DNA from 3 places in the Propionispora vibrioides genome. Region 3 is predicted to be linked to each of the others. Evidence: riboswitches for the same ligand, from Rfam matches in the RefSeq annotation. Region 3 holds a riboswitch; each other region holds the start of a gene.
What was found. A riboswitch is a leader RNA that binds a small molecule or an ion and turns the genes downstream of it on or off. The one in region 3 is predicted to bind lysine.
Positions count from the first base shown of each region.

Region 1 (4,933 bases), on a different contig from region 3:
GAGCGGTTCCGCCACAACGGATTTACGAAGATACCCCTCGGTGTACCCTTTGGCTACACCAGCATTCACCGCGTCCTCCAAACAGCCGCCGGTAAAATGGACATCCTGTCCAATTTCCATAAAAATGACCGTCATGCCAGTATCTTGGCAGATCGGCCTGTCCTCATTTTTGGCAATGTCGGCATTCTTAATAATTTGACCGATAATGTCTTTTCCCAGCGGAGATTCTTCGGTTTGCTGTCCCTTTACCAGTGCGCTGTAAACATCTTCCGGCAGATAATAGCAAGCCTCCATACACATCTTGGCTATTGCCTGCGTAATTTGGTCAACCTCGAGCGTGCGCATCCAATACCCCCCGTTATTTTTTATTTGTACGTTAACTTGGTCTATCGGCTTATCCTACCCTATTAGATGGATTTTCTGCAAGTTCATATTTTCACTCACATAGGTAACCTACCGTTAACCAGTACAATCTACGCTTTAGTATACCATAGATAAATTGGTTTGCCAATTATCTACATAAAACAGTAAACAATTTATTGTTCTGTTCTGAACAAAAAAAACAAGCAAACTCTTGGCAATATTATCGGATTTTTTAGGACTGTCTATTCGTAAAGCGATCGGAATCCCACAGTTCTTTCCTAGGGCGTGTCTGAGAGCTAACGGAATGTTCCGTGGCGAGTAATTTTTGCGCCAGACAAGGCAACATTTTGAAGGAATAGTGGGCCCTATTGCAAAAAATGTTAACGAAGTATGGTGTAAAAATTACCGTCAGGGGGCGTTTCGGATGGTTTTCAGGCATGCCCTAATAAAAGATAAAAAGTAGTGCCGAGAATCTCGTTCTCAACACTACTCTCTGTTTTAAAACTCTAGCGTTGCAAAATAATCTTCAATTGTTTCGGCGCGGCGAATCAATTTCACACTGCGGTCCGGCCGCAGCAGCAACTCAGCGGAGCGAAGCTTTCCATTATAATTGAAGCCCATAGCGTGCCCATGGGCACCGGCATCATGAATTACCACGACATCGCCGATATCAATCATTGGCAGCTTGCGGTTAATGGCAAACTTATCATTATTTTCGCAAAGCGAGCCGGTTACGTCGTAAATATACCCTTTCGGCCAGTCTTCCTTGCCGACTACCGAAATATGATGATAGGCCCCATAAAGTCCGGGACGCATCAGGTTGGCCATGCAGGCATCAAGTCCGACATAATTTTTGTAGATTTCCTTTTTATGCAAAACGGTGGATACCAGATAACCATAAGGACCGGTAACCATACGGCCGCATTCCATCGCCAGTTTTAAAGGATGCAGTCCGTTAGCCACGATCTTTTCCTCATACGCCTGCTTGATACCCTGGCCCAGACGTTCAAGATCGACTGCTTCCTGCTCCGGCCGGTACGGAATACCGATACCGCCGCCGAAATTGACAAACTCTATGCGGATACCCAATGACCGGTTGACTTCCAACACTAGATCGAACATCATATGAGCGGTTTCAATAAAGAAATTATGATCAAGTTCATTGGAAGCAACCATGGTATGAAGGCCAAAGCGTTTTACCCCTTTTTCCTTCACAATGGCCAGGGCCGACAGTAATTGTTTTCTGGTCAGTCCGTATTTGGATTCCTCCGGATTGCCGATGATAGCATTGCCGCCTTCCCGGAGCGGGCCCGGATTATAGCGGAAGCAAAGCACCTCTGGGATGCCGGCATGTCTTTCCAGATAATCGATATGACTGATATCGTCCAGATTGATCACGGCACCCATTTCACGGGCTTTCTTAAATTCAATGGCCGGCGTATCATTGGAGGTAAGGATAATCTCTTCTCCCTGCAGCCCGGCTCTTTCCGCCAGCAAAAGTTCCGCCAGCGAACTGCAGTCGGCCCCAACGCCTTCTTCCCGCAAAACTTCCATAATGGAAGGATTGGGAGTCGCTTTTACGGCAAAATACTCCTTAAATTCAGGCGCCCAGGCAAAGGCGTTCAATAAAGCGCGCACATTGTCCCGGATAGCCTGTTCATCATAAATATGAAAAGGCGTTTTATATTCCTCAATAATCCTGTGAATTTCATCTTTAGAAAATGGTAGTTTCTTTTCCGCCATGTTAAAACCTCCTCAATATAGTTGGACAAGAAGCCGCCATAAAACACAAAAAGCGACTTGCGTACAATCTCACAAATCGCTGAAATGGTAAAGGAAGTTTTACCCACGTGCAAGATAGTAGCGCTCCCCTTGATATCCATCAAGCGACAGTCCGGTATTTCTTAAACACAAGACCAGCGGCAATCCCTGGCAAGACTGCAGCTTCGGCGGCTATCCCTTTCCCTGGCTTCACAGTTCGCCAGACTCCGTCAGGTACTATTGATAGACCGCACCTCTACCACAAAATAATATAAACTTGTAATTTATCATACAGGATATGCCTATATCCTGTCAATATATATTCTTATCTGATATCAATGATCTGAGCCGTAACCTTGCCCTGATCAATCACAAGCAGGGCGCAAGTCGGTACGTTGCCCCGCGGAAAGCCGGCGCTTCCCGGGTTTAAAACCAGCAAGTCGCCTTCCCAGGTAATATCGGGGATATGGCTGTGCCCGTAAATAACAATATCGACCGCAAGATTATGGGCCTTTTCAATCAGCTCCCGTGTGCCGTATTTTACTTCATAACGATGACCGTGAGTCAGCCAAATGCTTTTTCCCTCCACGGTTAAAAATTCATCTAACTTGGCGGTAGCATGATAACCGTCGCAATTTCCCGCCGCCGCCACCACCGGCACCGTTGTTAAGCCTTCAAAAAAGCGGATGTCCTGACTGTTATCCCCGGCATGAAGCCATAAATCCATATCCGGCAACGCTTTTACCGCTTGGTTAACCATAATGCCCCGGCCATGGGTATCGCTGATAACGCCGATCTTTTTCATGACATATATCCCGCCATCTTATCCACCATATGCCGTACAGCCATGCCGCGGTGACTGATTTTATTTTTTTCTTCCAAGGAAATTTCAGCCATGCTCTTGTTTAAAGCCGGGATAAAAAACAAGGGATCATAGCCAAAGCCGCCCGTTCCCCGCGGCGCCTGAAGAAGTACTCCCTCACAATAGCCTTCGGTCGTCAAAAGCGTGTCATCGGTATCCAAAAAAGCCAGTACACAGCAAAACCGCGCTTGACGGTCAGTTATCCGCTGCATAGCGGCCAGCAGCTTTTCGTTATTTTGGGTATCTGAAGCCTGTTCTCCGGCATACCGGGCGGAAAGTACCCCCGGTGCTCCGTTTAAAGCAGCCACTGCCAGCCCCGAATCGTCGGCCAGGCAGGCCTTTTTCGTATATTCCTGATAATGCCGCGCTTTTAGCACCGCATTCTCGGCAAACGTGCTGCCTGTTTCCACTGCCTCCGGAATACGGTCAAAGTCGGCCAAGGAAAGCACGGTAACCGGCAAATGAGCCAAGGCTTTCTTAAACTCGGCGACCTTCCCTTTATTATAGCTGGCAATCACTATCTCTTTCACGGTTCACGCCCTACCTTCCAGGCCAGCGGCCCCAGAATGTCCTTTTGGTAATCAATCAATGCATGGATGCCTTTTTCACCGTAATTCAGCATTTCATTCAACTGCTGGCGGCTGAAATCGCTTTTTTCTCCCGTTCCCTGCACCTCGACAAAGGTACCGCTGCCGGTCATTACCAGATTCATATCCACGGCGGCATGAGAATCCTCTTCATAGCAAAGATCCAGGGCTGTTTCGCTGCCAATGACGCCTACGCTGATTGCCGCCAGAAAGTCCCTGACCGGAAAAGCCTTGTCTTGCTTATAGATGGTATTTACCGCATCAACCATGGCGATAAACGCACCGGTAATGGCAGCTGTCCGGGTGCCGCCGTCAGCCTGCAGAACATCGCAGTCCAGCCAAATCGTCCGTTCTCCCAATGCCTTCAAGTCTACCACGCTGCGCATGGCCCGGCCGATTAACCGCTGAATTTCATGGGTACGGCCGGTAATCTTTCCTTTGGCCGCCTCACGGATATTACGGGTCTGCGTGGAACGGGGCAGCAGGGAATACTCCGCCGTAATCCAGCCCTCACCGGTTCCCTTCATAAATGGAGGCACTTTTTCCTCCACTGTCGCCGCACAGATTACCTTCGTATTGCCGATTTCAATCAGCACCGAACCTTCCGCATATTTTAAATAATTGCGCGTAATTTTCACCACACGCATTTCATCCATACTTCGTCCGTCAATCCGTTTCAAATTCGTCACCGCCATCATAATTTTTCTAGTTCCCAGTGCTGCTTATCCTGTAGCAAATAGTACCGGTATTCTCCCCGCTTTTTCGCCGCCAGCACCGCATCCTTGGCGGCACGGCGGCAAGCCGGGCAGGCATCCTTCGTTATTACGGCGGCAAAAGCCGACCGGTCCCGTTCCTGCCAGCCTTCTACCGCTGTCCCCAAAGTAAAATAGCCTGAACAGTCGGGGCAAAGCCGTACTTTTTCCGTCTGCCTCTCGCTAATGCCGCTTTCGTCATAATAGATGCTGCGGCTGCGGTGCCAAAACTCCCCAGACTCTTTGCATAATTGCCGGGCAAGTTCCTCCCGGCGCGGCCAAACCTTCAGCCAGTGTTCCGTCAATTTTCGAACGTACGCCTGTCGTTGCGAATCGCTGGTCTGCCGCTTATTAGTCAAGGGATCCGGTTCAACTACCTTATGATAATTCAATTCCGCCATAGCCAGAATGATTCCTGCATTGACGTACGGCAGCGCATCCTCAATGGAATAGCCGCCTTCCAATACGGCCATATCAGCCTTAAGCTTGTCGGCCAGACGGGCATAGCCCTGCGCCGTAACAGCCATGTTGGCCAGTGGGTCACTGTAATGATTATCTTGCCCGGCCGAGTTAATAATCATGTCCGGCTTAAAATCATTCAAGATTGG
Region 1 is NZ_FODY01000002.1:221,562-226,494, forward strand. Features, by position in the region: gene BMW43_RS02930 (fumarate hydratase) at 1-345, opposite strand, end outside; gene BMW43_RS02935 (diaminopimelate decarboxylase family protein) at 862-2,106, opposite strand; lysine riboswitch at 2,217-2,391, opposite strand; gene BMW43_RS02940 (metallophosphoesterase) at 2,450-2,929, opposite strand; gene BMW43_RS02945 (XTP/dITP diphosphatase) at 2,926-3,516, opposite strand; gene rph (ribonuclease PH) at 3,513-4,253, opposite strand; gene BMW43_RS02955 (histone deacetylase family protein) at 4,268-4,933, opposite strand, start outside.
Region 1: it holds a riboswitch for lysine, as region 3 does, so the genes downstream of both, BMW43_RS02935 (diaminopimelate decarboxylase family protein) here and BMW43_RS07875 (amino acid permease) in region 3, are expected to answer to the same signal.

Region 2 (4,933 bases), on a different contig from region 3:
CAAAATGTAGCCGATTTAAGGGAGCAAGGGATCGATGAAAAAACGTTGGCTAAAACCAAGGAGCAATTAAAGGGAAGCCTGCTATTGGGGCTGGAAAGTTCGAGCAGCAGAATGTCACGGCTCGGTAAGCTGGAAATCAGTCTGGGACGCTATATCACGCTGGACGAGGTAGTGGCCAAAATTGAGCGGGTGACGCTGGACGATATCAGACGAATTGCGGCCGATTTGTTTGATCCACAGCGAATGTGTTTTACGGCACTGGGACCTGTGGACGAGTCAATCTGGTCATAAAGCTGACAATCGAAAAGCTGACGATTAGGAGAAAAGTGATGAGACAGCGGGGATTTGAATTGGTTTCGGCATATGAACGTTCCGGTATTGCTTTACCGGAGCGAAAAACGGCCTGCAGTGCCGGCTATGATCTGGCGGCGGCTGTAGCGGAGGAGCTGCCGCCTGGCAAACTGGCGCTCATCCCGACAGGTTTGAAAGCCTATATGGAAACTGATGAATTTTTGGGTATTCACATCCGTTCAAGTTTGGCGATCAAACGGGGCGTGAGCCTGGCCAATAGTCAGGGCATTATTGATGCCGATTATTATAACAACCCTGATAACGAGGGGCACATTTTCATTGCCGTGCGCAACGACAGTGACAGTCCGGTACGGATTGAGCGGGGCGAACGGATTGCCCAGGGGATTTTTTATAAATACTTAACGGCAGATCATGATACGGAGCCGGCCGGCCAGCGTGCCGGCGGCTTCGGCAGCACGGGCCGGTAGGGTTCATTGTGAAAGGGGCTGTTGCGTTCAAAAGCAACAGCCTGTTTTGGTTTCCTGTTCGGCCTTTTCCGGAAACATACGTTCCGCAGGATGAAAAATTGCCGGCTTACGTTAAGAAATCCATTTGTTTGAGCGAAGCGAGTTTATGGATTTTAGTAAGCCGGCAATTTTTCAAGTATGTTGGAGGACAGGCCTAGCCCTTTTGGTTCTTTTGGGGCAATGCCAAAAGAACGATAAGTTATTTTTTCACATATACAGGCTGTTATAAATAAACAAATCATTTGGCGACAGCCCTTTTTCTATACATATTTTTTTATGCTCCGCCATACGATGTAAGGACACTGGCAGTGGAGGTGCGGGGTTGATTAGCTTGCTTATTTTCTTTACACTGGCGCTTATGCTGCCTGTATCCATCTGGCTGCGCATGTGCTGGCTGCGGCAGCAGGCCGGCAAGGTGGAACCCAAGGCATCCCCTTTGTCGCTGGCTGTGCAGGAGCTGCTGGCGGCGGCTGGCGGCATTTATCTGTCGCTCATTATGTTGCTTTCGTTTTTAAAGATTGATGTTCCGGAAAAGATCCTGTTGCTGGGCGTTGCTATGGACCCGCTGCCTTGTCTGGCCATCGGCCTGGCCATCGTGCAGCCCCTGGTTATGCGCCTTTTTAACAAGAATTAGGAGTGAAAGAAAATATGAGGTTAAGTGAATTATCGGGAAAAGAAGTCATCAATATCGGTGACGGAGCGCGGCTGGGAGTCATTAACGAGTGTGAGCTTACGTTTGATGCCAGGACCGGAGAGATTGACTCCATGATTCTGCCGGTGAGTCAGAGCTTTTTGCATTTTTTAAGTGATACGAAGGTTTCCGCCATTCCCTGGGACAGTGTTAAAAAAATTGGCGACGATGTCATAATCATTGAGTTGCAGCAGGCGGGAGAAGTATCGAATTCCCGCATGTTTCGTCGAGCCGGCAATACATAGTAAGCGGCGGAATGGACAAACTAACATGGTAGAATTGGATTTTGTCCAATTCATACTTCAATGTTAGGAGGTCTGTTTATGAACAATTCCGGAAGCAACCAGTCTTCTACGCAACAAACTGCCAACAGTGCAGTCGTTAACAGTTACGCCGGCGCTTCCTCAGGCAGCGGCCAGAACGCCGCCGGTGCGCAGGGACAGGCAACAAACGGCATGCAGGCACAAAATGCCTCACAGAATCAAACAGCTACCTCAAGCAGCAGTCAGAATGCCGGTGCGTCAAACAGCACCCAGTCTTCGCAAGCTGCCGGTAAAGGAACGAAAAGTGTCGTTGGGGTATTTAAGTCACGCAGTAGCGCCGAGCAGGCTGCTCAGCAATTGCGTCAACAGGGTTTTACCACTGAAGAGATCAATCTGGTCAGCAAAAAGCAGGAAGGAGAAGGCAAAACCGAATATTATAACGATGATATTACCGACGGTGCTTTGACGGGCGGCACCATTGGCGGTATTGGCGGTCTGCTACTGGGTGCCGGGGCTATGGCTATTCCGGGGATTGGTCCGGTCATCGCCGCCGGTCCGATTGCGGCAGCCATCAGTGGTGTTGTGGCTGGCGGTATTGCCGGCGGCCTGATTGATTGGGGCATTCCGGCTGAGGCTAGTCACCGGTATGAGGAAAGTGTGGCCCAGGGCAATACGCTGGCCGTTATCCGCGCCGACGCTGCCAAGGTAAATGCCGCCGCACAGGTATTGCGGCAAAACGGGGCCAGTGAAGTGGAAAGTCACAATACCAAATAGTGATTGTAAAATCTGGAACTGACTAAACGGTTCCAGCGGTTAACTCGCCTTTACTCCGTAGGAGTAAAGGCGAGTTAAGCGGCGGTCGGTGATTTTTTTCGCAAAAAGATTGACACTGATGGAACGCTTAGTATACAATGTACGTAAAATAAATAGACCTCATCCTGCGCGGGGTGGAGTAGAGGTGCGAACAAGATGAGTACTTTCAGCTAGAGTGGTGTCGATGATCTGAAAGGAAAGGGTTGTTTGCCGAAGTATAGCAAGGCGGCCAAGCCTTGTATACTGGTCTTACATCGAATAGGTTTAAGACTGTCACCAAAGTGGTATTTGGTGGAGCGCTATCTCAAATCGACGGCAGGGGATATTCTTTTGTTATATTTCCTGATGTCATGGTTTTGGCTGTCTAATCACAAATAAGACAGCCGGTGAGATAAGCATTCACCGGCTGTCTTTTATTATTTTAGGAGGTGGACTTTTGTGATTAGAGTAATGGTGTGCGGCGCATACGGCAAAATGGGCCGTGAAGTGTTGAAGGCTGTATATAATGACAAGGAATTGGAACTGGTCGGTGCTATGGATGTGAACTCCAGCTTTGCCGATGCCGGCGAACTGATCGGTATAGGCAAGATCGGCGTCACGGTAGGCAAGGATTTACAGACGGTTATCAGCGAGACCAAACCGCAGGTTATGGTTGATTTTACTAATCCCGCCGCAGTGATGCCCAACATTCGCACAGCTATTACTTGTGGCGTAAGTCCTGTTGTGGGCACAACCGGTTTATCAGCGGATGATTTGGCAGAAGTAGGGCGGTTATGCAGCGATAAAAAGGTCAACGCGTTGATTGCGCCTAACTTTGCCATCGGGGCTGTATTGATGATGAAAATGGCGCAGGACGCGGCAAAATATCTTCCTCATGTGGAAATTATCGAGCTGCATCATGATCAGAAGCTGGATGCTCCCTCCGGTACGGCGCTGCGGACGGCCCAGTTGATTGCCGAAAAGCGGGGTTTCTTAAAACAGGGCCATCCGAACGAAGAGGAAAAACTGGCCGGTGCCCGAGGCAGTGAACTGGAGGGTATCCGTATCCATAGCGTCAGACTGCCTGGCTATGTCGCCCACCAGGAGGTTATTTTCGGTGGCTTGGGGCAGACTTTGACCATCCGTCATGATTCGATCTCCCGTGAGTCGTTCATGCCCGGCGTGGTGCTTGCCTGCAAGCGGGTACTTACTATCACGGGCCTGGTTTGCGGCCTGGAGAACATTTTGGACTAATGCATAATATGGTGAGTATGAACGGTGCTAGGGCGTGTCTTCAAACTAACGGAATGATCCATGGCGAGTGATTTTTGCGCCAGACGAGATAAAATTTTGCAGGAATAGCGGCCCCTATTTCCAAAAATTTTAGCGAAGTATGGCACAAAAAGCGCTGTCAGGGAGCGTTTCGGATAGTTTAAAGACACGCACTACAGGAAAAGGAGCGATTGGGAATGAAAAAATATAATGTTGCAATACTCGGGGCTACTGGCGCAGTAGGCAAGGAATTTCTGGAACTGATTGAAGAGCGTAATTTTCCGTTTGCCGAATTGAAGCTGTTGGCTTCCTCCCGTTCGGCAGGTAAAAAAATCGACTTTATGGGAAAAACTTATACTGTGGAAGAAGCCAAACCGGAATCATTTGACAATGTACAGATTGCTTTGTTTGCCGGCGGTGCGGCGAGCAAGACTCTGGCACCCGAGGCTGTAAAGCGTGGTGCCGTCGTCATCGACAATTCCAGCGCCTTTCGCATGGACCCGAAGGTGCCCTTGGTCATTCCCGAGGTGAATCCTGAGGCGATCAAGGAACATCAGGGCATTATCGCCAATCCGAACTGTTCTACCATTATTATGCTGATGGCATTAAAGCCGATTTATGACAAAGCGAAGATCAAACGGGTCGTGGTATCGACCTATCAGGCCGTTTCCGGTGCCGGGAAAGAAGCGATTGATGAACTGGAAAATCAGGTGGTTGCCCATATCCAACGGGCACCGGTCGAAGCCAACATCCTGCCCGGCGCCAGCCTGCCGAAGCATTACCAAATCGCTTTTAATCTGTTGCCGCAGATTGATGTGTTCGTTGACGGCGATTATACCAAGGAAGAGATGAAAATGGTTCATGAGACACACAAAATTCTGGGTGACCATACCATCGGCATTTCGCCCACGGCTGTGCGGGTCCCGGTGTTCCGCAGTCATTCCGAGTCGATTAATCTGGAACTGGCAGAGCCGTTGTCGGCCCAGGAGGCCCGGGAATTGTTGAGCGCTTTCCCCGGTGTTGTGGTGGAGGATGCGCCGGCAGATATGGTATATCCTATGCCGCTGCTTACCTCCGGCAAGAACGATGTGGCCGTA
Region 2 is NZ_FODY01000005.1:111,137-116,069, reverse strand. Features, by position in the region: gene BMW43_RS06175 (M16 family metallopeptidase) at 1-291, shown strand, start outside; gene dut (dUTP diphosphatase) at 330-779, shown strand; gene BMW43_RS06160 (hypothetical protein) at 1,141-1,452, shown strand; gene BMW43_RS06155 (YlmC/YmxH family sporulation protein) at 1,467-1,754, shown strand; gene BMW43_RS06150 (hypothetical protein) at 1,833-2,546, shown strand; lysine riboswitch at 2,718-2,895, shown strand; gene dapB (4-hydroxy-tetrahydrodipicolinate reductase) at 3,024-3,818, shown strand; gene BMW43_RS06140 (aspartate-semialdehyde dehydrogenase) at 4,034-4,933, shown strand, end outside.
Region 2: it holds a riboswitch for lysine, as region 3 does, so the genes downstream of both, dapB (4-hydroxy-tetrahydrodipicolinate reductase) here and BMW43_RS07875 (amino acid permease) in region 3, are expected to answer to the same signal.

Region 3 (4,933 bases):
CCTGGCCGAATTGTTCGGTATCGCGGAAAGCCGGATGTACAGCCATAAGCTGCTGGAAAGCCGGACAGTGCGGCGGGAAATCATCATGGGTATGGAAAATACCCTGCATACCCGTTGCTTTGAAGAAGCCGGGCACAGCGCCAGAGTGTGTCAGTTGGCCGCTGAGTTTGCCACGTATATCGGCCTGGATATGGACGGGCCGGATATGAAACCGCTGGTGCTGCTGTCGGCACTCCACGATATTGGCAAAGTGGCCATCCCCAGGGATATACTGGGGAAACAGACAACCTTGTCAACTGAGGAATGGGAACTGGTCAAAAGCCACAGCGATATCGGCTACCGAATGGCGCAGGCCATCGGGGAGGCGGTGTTGGCCGAGGTTATTTTGGCTCTTCATGAACGCTGGGATGGCAAGGGTTATCCTTATGGCATAAAGGGTGATAAAATTCCCCTGCTGGCCAGGTTGTTTTCGCTGATCGATGTATTTGACACCGTTACTCATGAACGTCCCTATGGCGCTGTTATGACCAGGGCGCAGGGCGTGGCTCATGTTGAAACAGGCAGCGGCGGCCAGTTTGATCCGCAGCTAACCGAGCAGTTTGTCCGCTTTATGCGGGAGAGGAAAAAAGTGATCTAGTACCGTATCAGCTCTAATCCTGTAGGATGATGACGAGCAGATTTCCCGTAGGGCAAAGGCCAAGGAAAGAGGTATACCGGAGTAGGCCGGTTGACAATAACGACACAGGACGGAGAAAACTCCTTGGGACAGGCTAAATGGAATGCTTATAGCTTATAATAAGGCGGGCTGGGCGCGCGAAAGCGGCGCGATCAGCCCGTTTTTATGTTTTTTCGGTTCGGATTAGCAACTGGATTGCCGGACGGTTGTGTTTTCCGGGAGAACACAGTGGGCGGCTGAAAAAATCAGATAATAGGCGCCGGATCGGCTGTGTATGCGGTATGTTTTTCTATGTCTGTCGCCAGTAGACAGGGATAACAGCGTTAAATAGGGTGATTGTGTACTTTACACAGAGGACATAGTTATGTATAATTTACTGAGTGTAAATAAGTTGGGAGAAAAAAGTAACGGAAGTGGAGTGAAGTAAGCATGAACCATCCTAATGCGGAGGAAGGAAACATTCAGCGGGGTCTTAAAAACCGTCATATTCAGATGATTGCGCTGGGCGGCGCCATCGGCACAGGCTTGTTTTACGGCTCGGCCTCAGTCATCAAGCTGGCGGGACCGGCCATTACGGTATCGTACTTAATCGGCGGCATCATTATTTTCTTTATCATGCGGGCCTTGGGTGAGATGTCGGTGGAACAGCCGGTATCGGGTTCCTTCAGTCAGTATGCCTACCAATACTGGGGTGAGCTGCCCGGGTTTATTGGTGGCTGGAATTACTGGTTCAACTATATTGTAGTCAGTATGGCGGAGCTTGCCGTTGTCGGCACTTATGTGAATTACTGGCTGCCGGATATCCCCATCTGGGTATCGGCGCTGGTCTGCCTGGTGGCAATTACCGCCATCAATCTCATTCATGTGAAAGCCTTCGGCGAGTTTGAGTTTTGGTTTGCCATTATCAAGGTGCTGGCTATTGTCGGCATGATTGTGTTTGGTGTAGCTATTATTGTTTTCGGCTTTGGCCACGGCGGCGTGCCGATTGGTCTGGGTAATCTCTGGCAGCATGGCGGCTTTTTGCCTAACGGTGTTTACGGCGTTATTTTATCGTTGGTCATGGCCATGTTTTCTTTTGGCGGCGTGGAACTGATCGGTATTACCGCCGGTGAAGCGGAAAACCCGAAGAAGTCCATCCCTCAGGCAATCAATCAGGTGGTTTGGCGGATTTTATTATTCTACGTCGGAGCGTTGACCGTTATTTTGGCTATTTTCCCCTGGAATGAAATGGGGACTCAAGGCAGCCCTTTTGTGCAAATCTTTACCCATGTGGGTATTCCGGCTGCAGCCCATTTGTTGAACGCAGTTGTGCTGACGGCTGCCCTGTCCACCTATAACAGTGCACTATACAGCAATGGCCGGATGTTGTACGGTCTGGCCCTGCAGGGAAATGCCCCGCGGCTGTTCGCCAAATTGAATACCTCCGGTGTTCCGGTAGCTGCCATTTTGGTATCGTCAGGCGTTACGCTGTTTGCCGTTTTACTCAGCTATATCGATCCGGACCGGGTGTTTTTGTATTTAATGGCTGTGGCGACTATCGCCATTATCATCAACTGGGCTATGATCCTGTTGGTACAGCTTAAATTCCGGCAGCAAAAAGAGGCCGAAAAAGTGGTACTGACCTACAAGCTGCCCTTGTATCCCTTTTCGTCCTATATCAGCCTGGCTTTTCTGGCCTCCATTTTAGTCATCATGGCTTTAATTCCCGATATGCGGTATTCGCTCTATATCGCACCGGCCTGGCTGCTTTGCCTGTACATCGGTTATCAGGTAAAGGCCAAACGGCAAAGTGAGCCTGTACGAAACTATTAAAAATAGCAATTTAGTGTACAAAGTCCGGAATTTGTTTTTATTTTTAGCACAAAAACGTAAAAGTCTCTTCCTAAAATACAGGTGATCAAGTATAATAAAAGTTAGTTTAATACGGTGATCAGATAGAGGTGCGGGGATTATGAAACTGCAGTGAGCTGGCTGGCGATAAACTGCAGGGGAGGAATACCCGCCGAAGCGGCCGTGCCCTGGCCAGGGCGGCTGCTGGGGTTGTATTGAATAAATACAACACTGTCATCCGGGTTTCCCACCATTGGATGAAGCGCTATCTCACAGAAAGTTTTACTGCGCTGGTTTATGCGGTAATCGTACGGTTGTGAGATGGCTCACGACCGTTTTTTTTTGTGTGTGAGCGGAAGGAATCGGTTATGGCGGGTAGGCTGCAGGTCATTAAGACTAGGAGGTATTATATGTATAAGCAGGAAGATATTTTGAAAGAGCTTTGCCCGGCCAAACCGGAACTAAAGCGGGAGATGAAATCGCGCCATTTGATGATGATTTCCATTGGCGGGACGATCGGCACCGGCTTGTTTTTAGGTTCGGGACAGACGATCAGCCAGGCCGGCCCGGCTGGTGCCATCATCGGATATTTGTTTGGCGGCTTTGTTATGTATATGGTGCTGCTCTGTCTGGCGGAGCTTTCGGTGGCTATGCCGGTTTCCGGCTCGTTTCAAAGCTATGCGTCCCAGTTTATTTCGCCTGGCGTAGGCTTTACCACCGGTTGGCTGTACTGGATTAACTGGGCGGTCTGCATTGCTGCCGATTTTACGGCGGCCGGAATTATCATGCATAACTGGTTTCCCCAGGTCGACACCTGGGTGTGGAGCGGCATTTTTGCACTGGGACTGGCTTTATTGAATGTTATTTCCGTCAAGGCCTACGGCGAGGCTGAGTTCTGGTTTGCCGGCATCAAGGTTGCCGCTATTGTGACTTTCATTGTTGCCGGAGCCGGCCTGATGTTCGGTTTTACCGGTCATGAAGGGGCTATTGGACTCAGCAATTTCAATACCGGCGGCGGTATTTTCCCCAATGGGTTTTCGGCGGTGTTTCTGACGATGATTGCCGTTTCCTACTCCTTTCAGGGAGCTGAACTGGTGGGCATTGCGGCAGGCGAATGCAAGGAACCGGGCAAAAACGTGCCCCGTGTCATTCGCGGCATTACCTACAGGATTATGATTTTCTACATTTTGGCGATGATTATTCTGGCCGGAACGATTCCCTGGCAGGAAGCCGGCGTATTGGAAAGTCCCTTTGCTCACGTGTTCGGACGCATTGGCATTCCCATCGCTCAGGATATTATGAGCTTTGTGGTGCTTACTTCGGCATTATCGGCCGGCAATTCCGCCCTTTACGCCTGTTCGCGGTTATTGTGGTCAATGGCCCAGGAAGGTCTGGCACCCCGCTTTCTTGGTCAACTGAACCGCAACGGTGTTCCTTTTTACGGCGTTATTGCTACGCTGATTCTGGCATGCCTGTCGCTGCTGACCAGTGAATATGCGGCAGACACCGTCTATCTGTGGCTAATGGCCAGTACCGGCCTGACCGGCTGCCTGATCTGGGTTATTATTGGCTGGTGCCAGATGAATTTCCGCAAGAAATTTCTGGCGGCAGGCGGTTCGGTGAAGGAACTGGTATTCCGGACGCCCTGCTATCCGCTGGTACCGATGCTGGCCATCGGGCTGAACATGGTCGTCATTATCAGTCTGTACTTCGACGAATCCCAGCGTATCGTGCTGTATACCGGCTTTCCATTGCTGGCAGCCATTTACCTGTTCCATGAAATTTTCCTGAAAAAAAGGGCTGCCGTAGCTCCCGCTGCGGAATAACAGGCCTTTTGCCGCAAAACGGTTGACGTGAAGCCGTTTATGGTATAGAATATAAAAATCATAAGATAGTTTCTAAAGGGGAGTAGCTCTTGGAAACAGAGTCAACATACTGGCGGTTTCCCGTCTGGCTCTGTTTGTTGGCTTACCGTCAATTAGCGAGACCTTTAGTATGGCCTAGTGTCATACTAAAGGTCTCGTTTTTTGTATGATCGGAAGGGACAGTCTTTCTGATCGGATAAATGGAGACTTAATTCAGACGGCGTTTGGACGCCGCCTGAGTTGTAGCCGAAATTATCCAGGGACTAACCCGCTCTAAGACTCCCGCTTGTAGAGCGGGAGTCTTAGAGCGGGTTAGTCATCGGATAAATAAGGACGAGAGCTTCGGTCGGACCGGAGACCAGTCCTGCTGATCACAGGAAAAGGGGAGATCGTAATGGCTTTTTTGACTTCGCTGGTCTTTGTTGTTCTGGCGGAAATGGGGGACAAGACTCAATTGCTGGCTATGGCGTTTGCCGCGAAATACCGCTGGCAGACCGTGTTGTGGGGGATTTTTGTGGCCACCCTGGTTAATCACCTGTTGGCGGTAGTGGTGGGCAGCTAT
Region 3 is NZ_FODY01000007.1:92,132-97,064, reverse strand. Features, by position in the region: gene BMW43_RS07885 (sensor domain-containing diguanylate cyclase/phosphohydrolase) at 1-637, shown strand, start outside; gene BMW43_RS07880 (amino acid permease) at 1,106-2,488, shown strand; lysine riboswitch at 2,604-2,782, shown strand; gene BMW43_RS07875 (amino acid permease) at 2,917-4,332, shown strand; gene BMW43_RS07870 (TMEM165/GDT1 family protein) at 4,766-4,933, shown strand, end outside.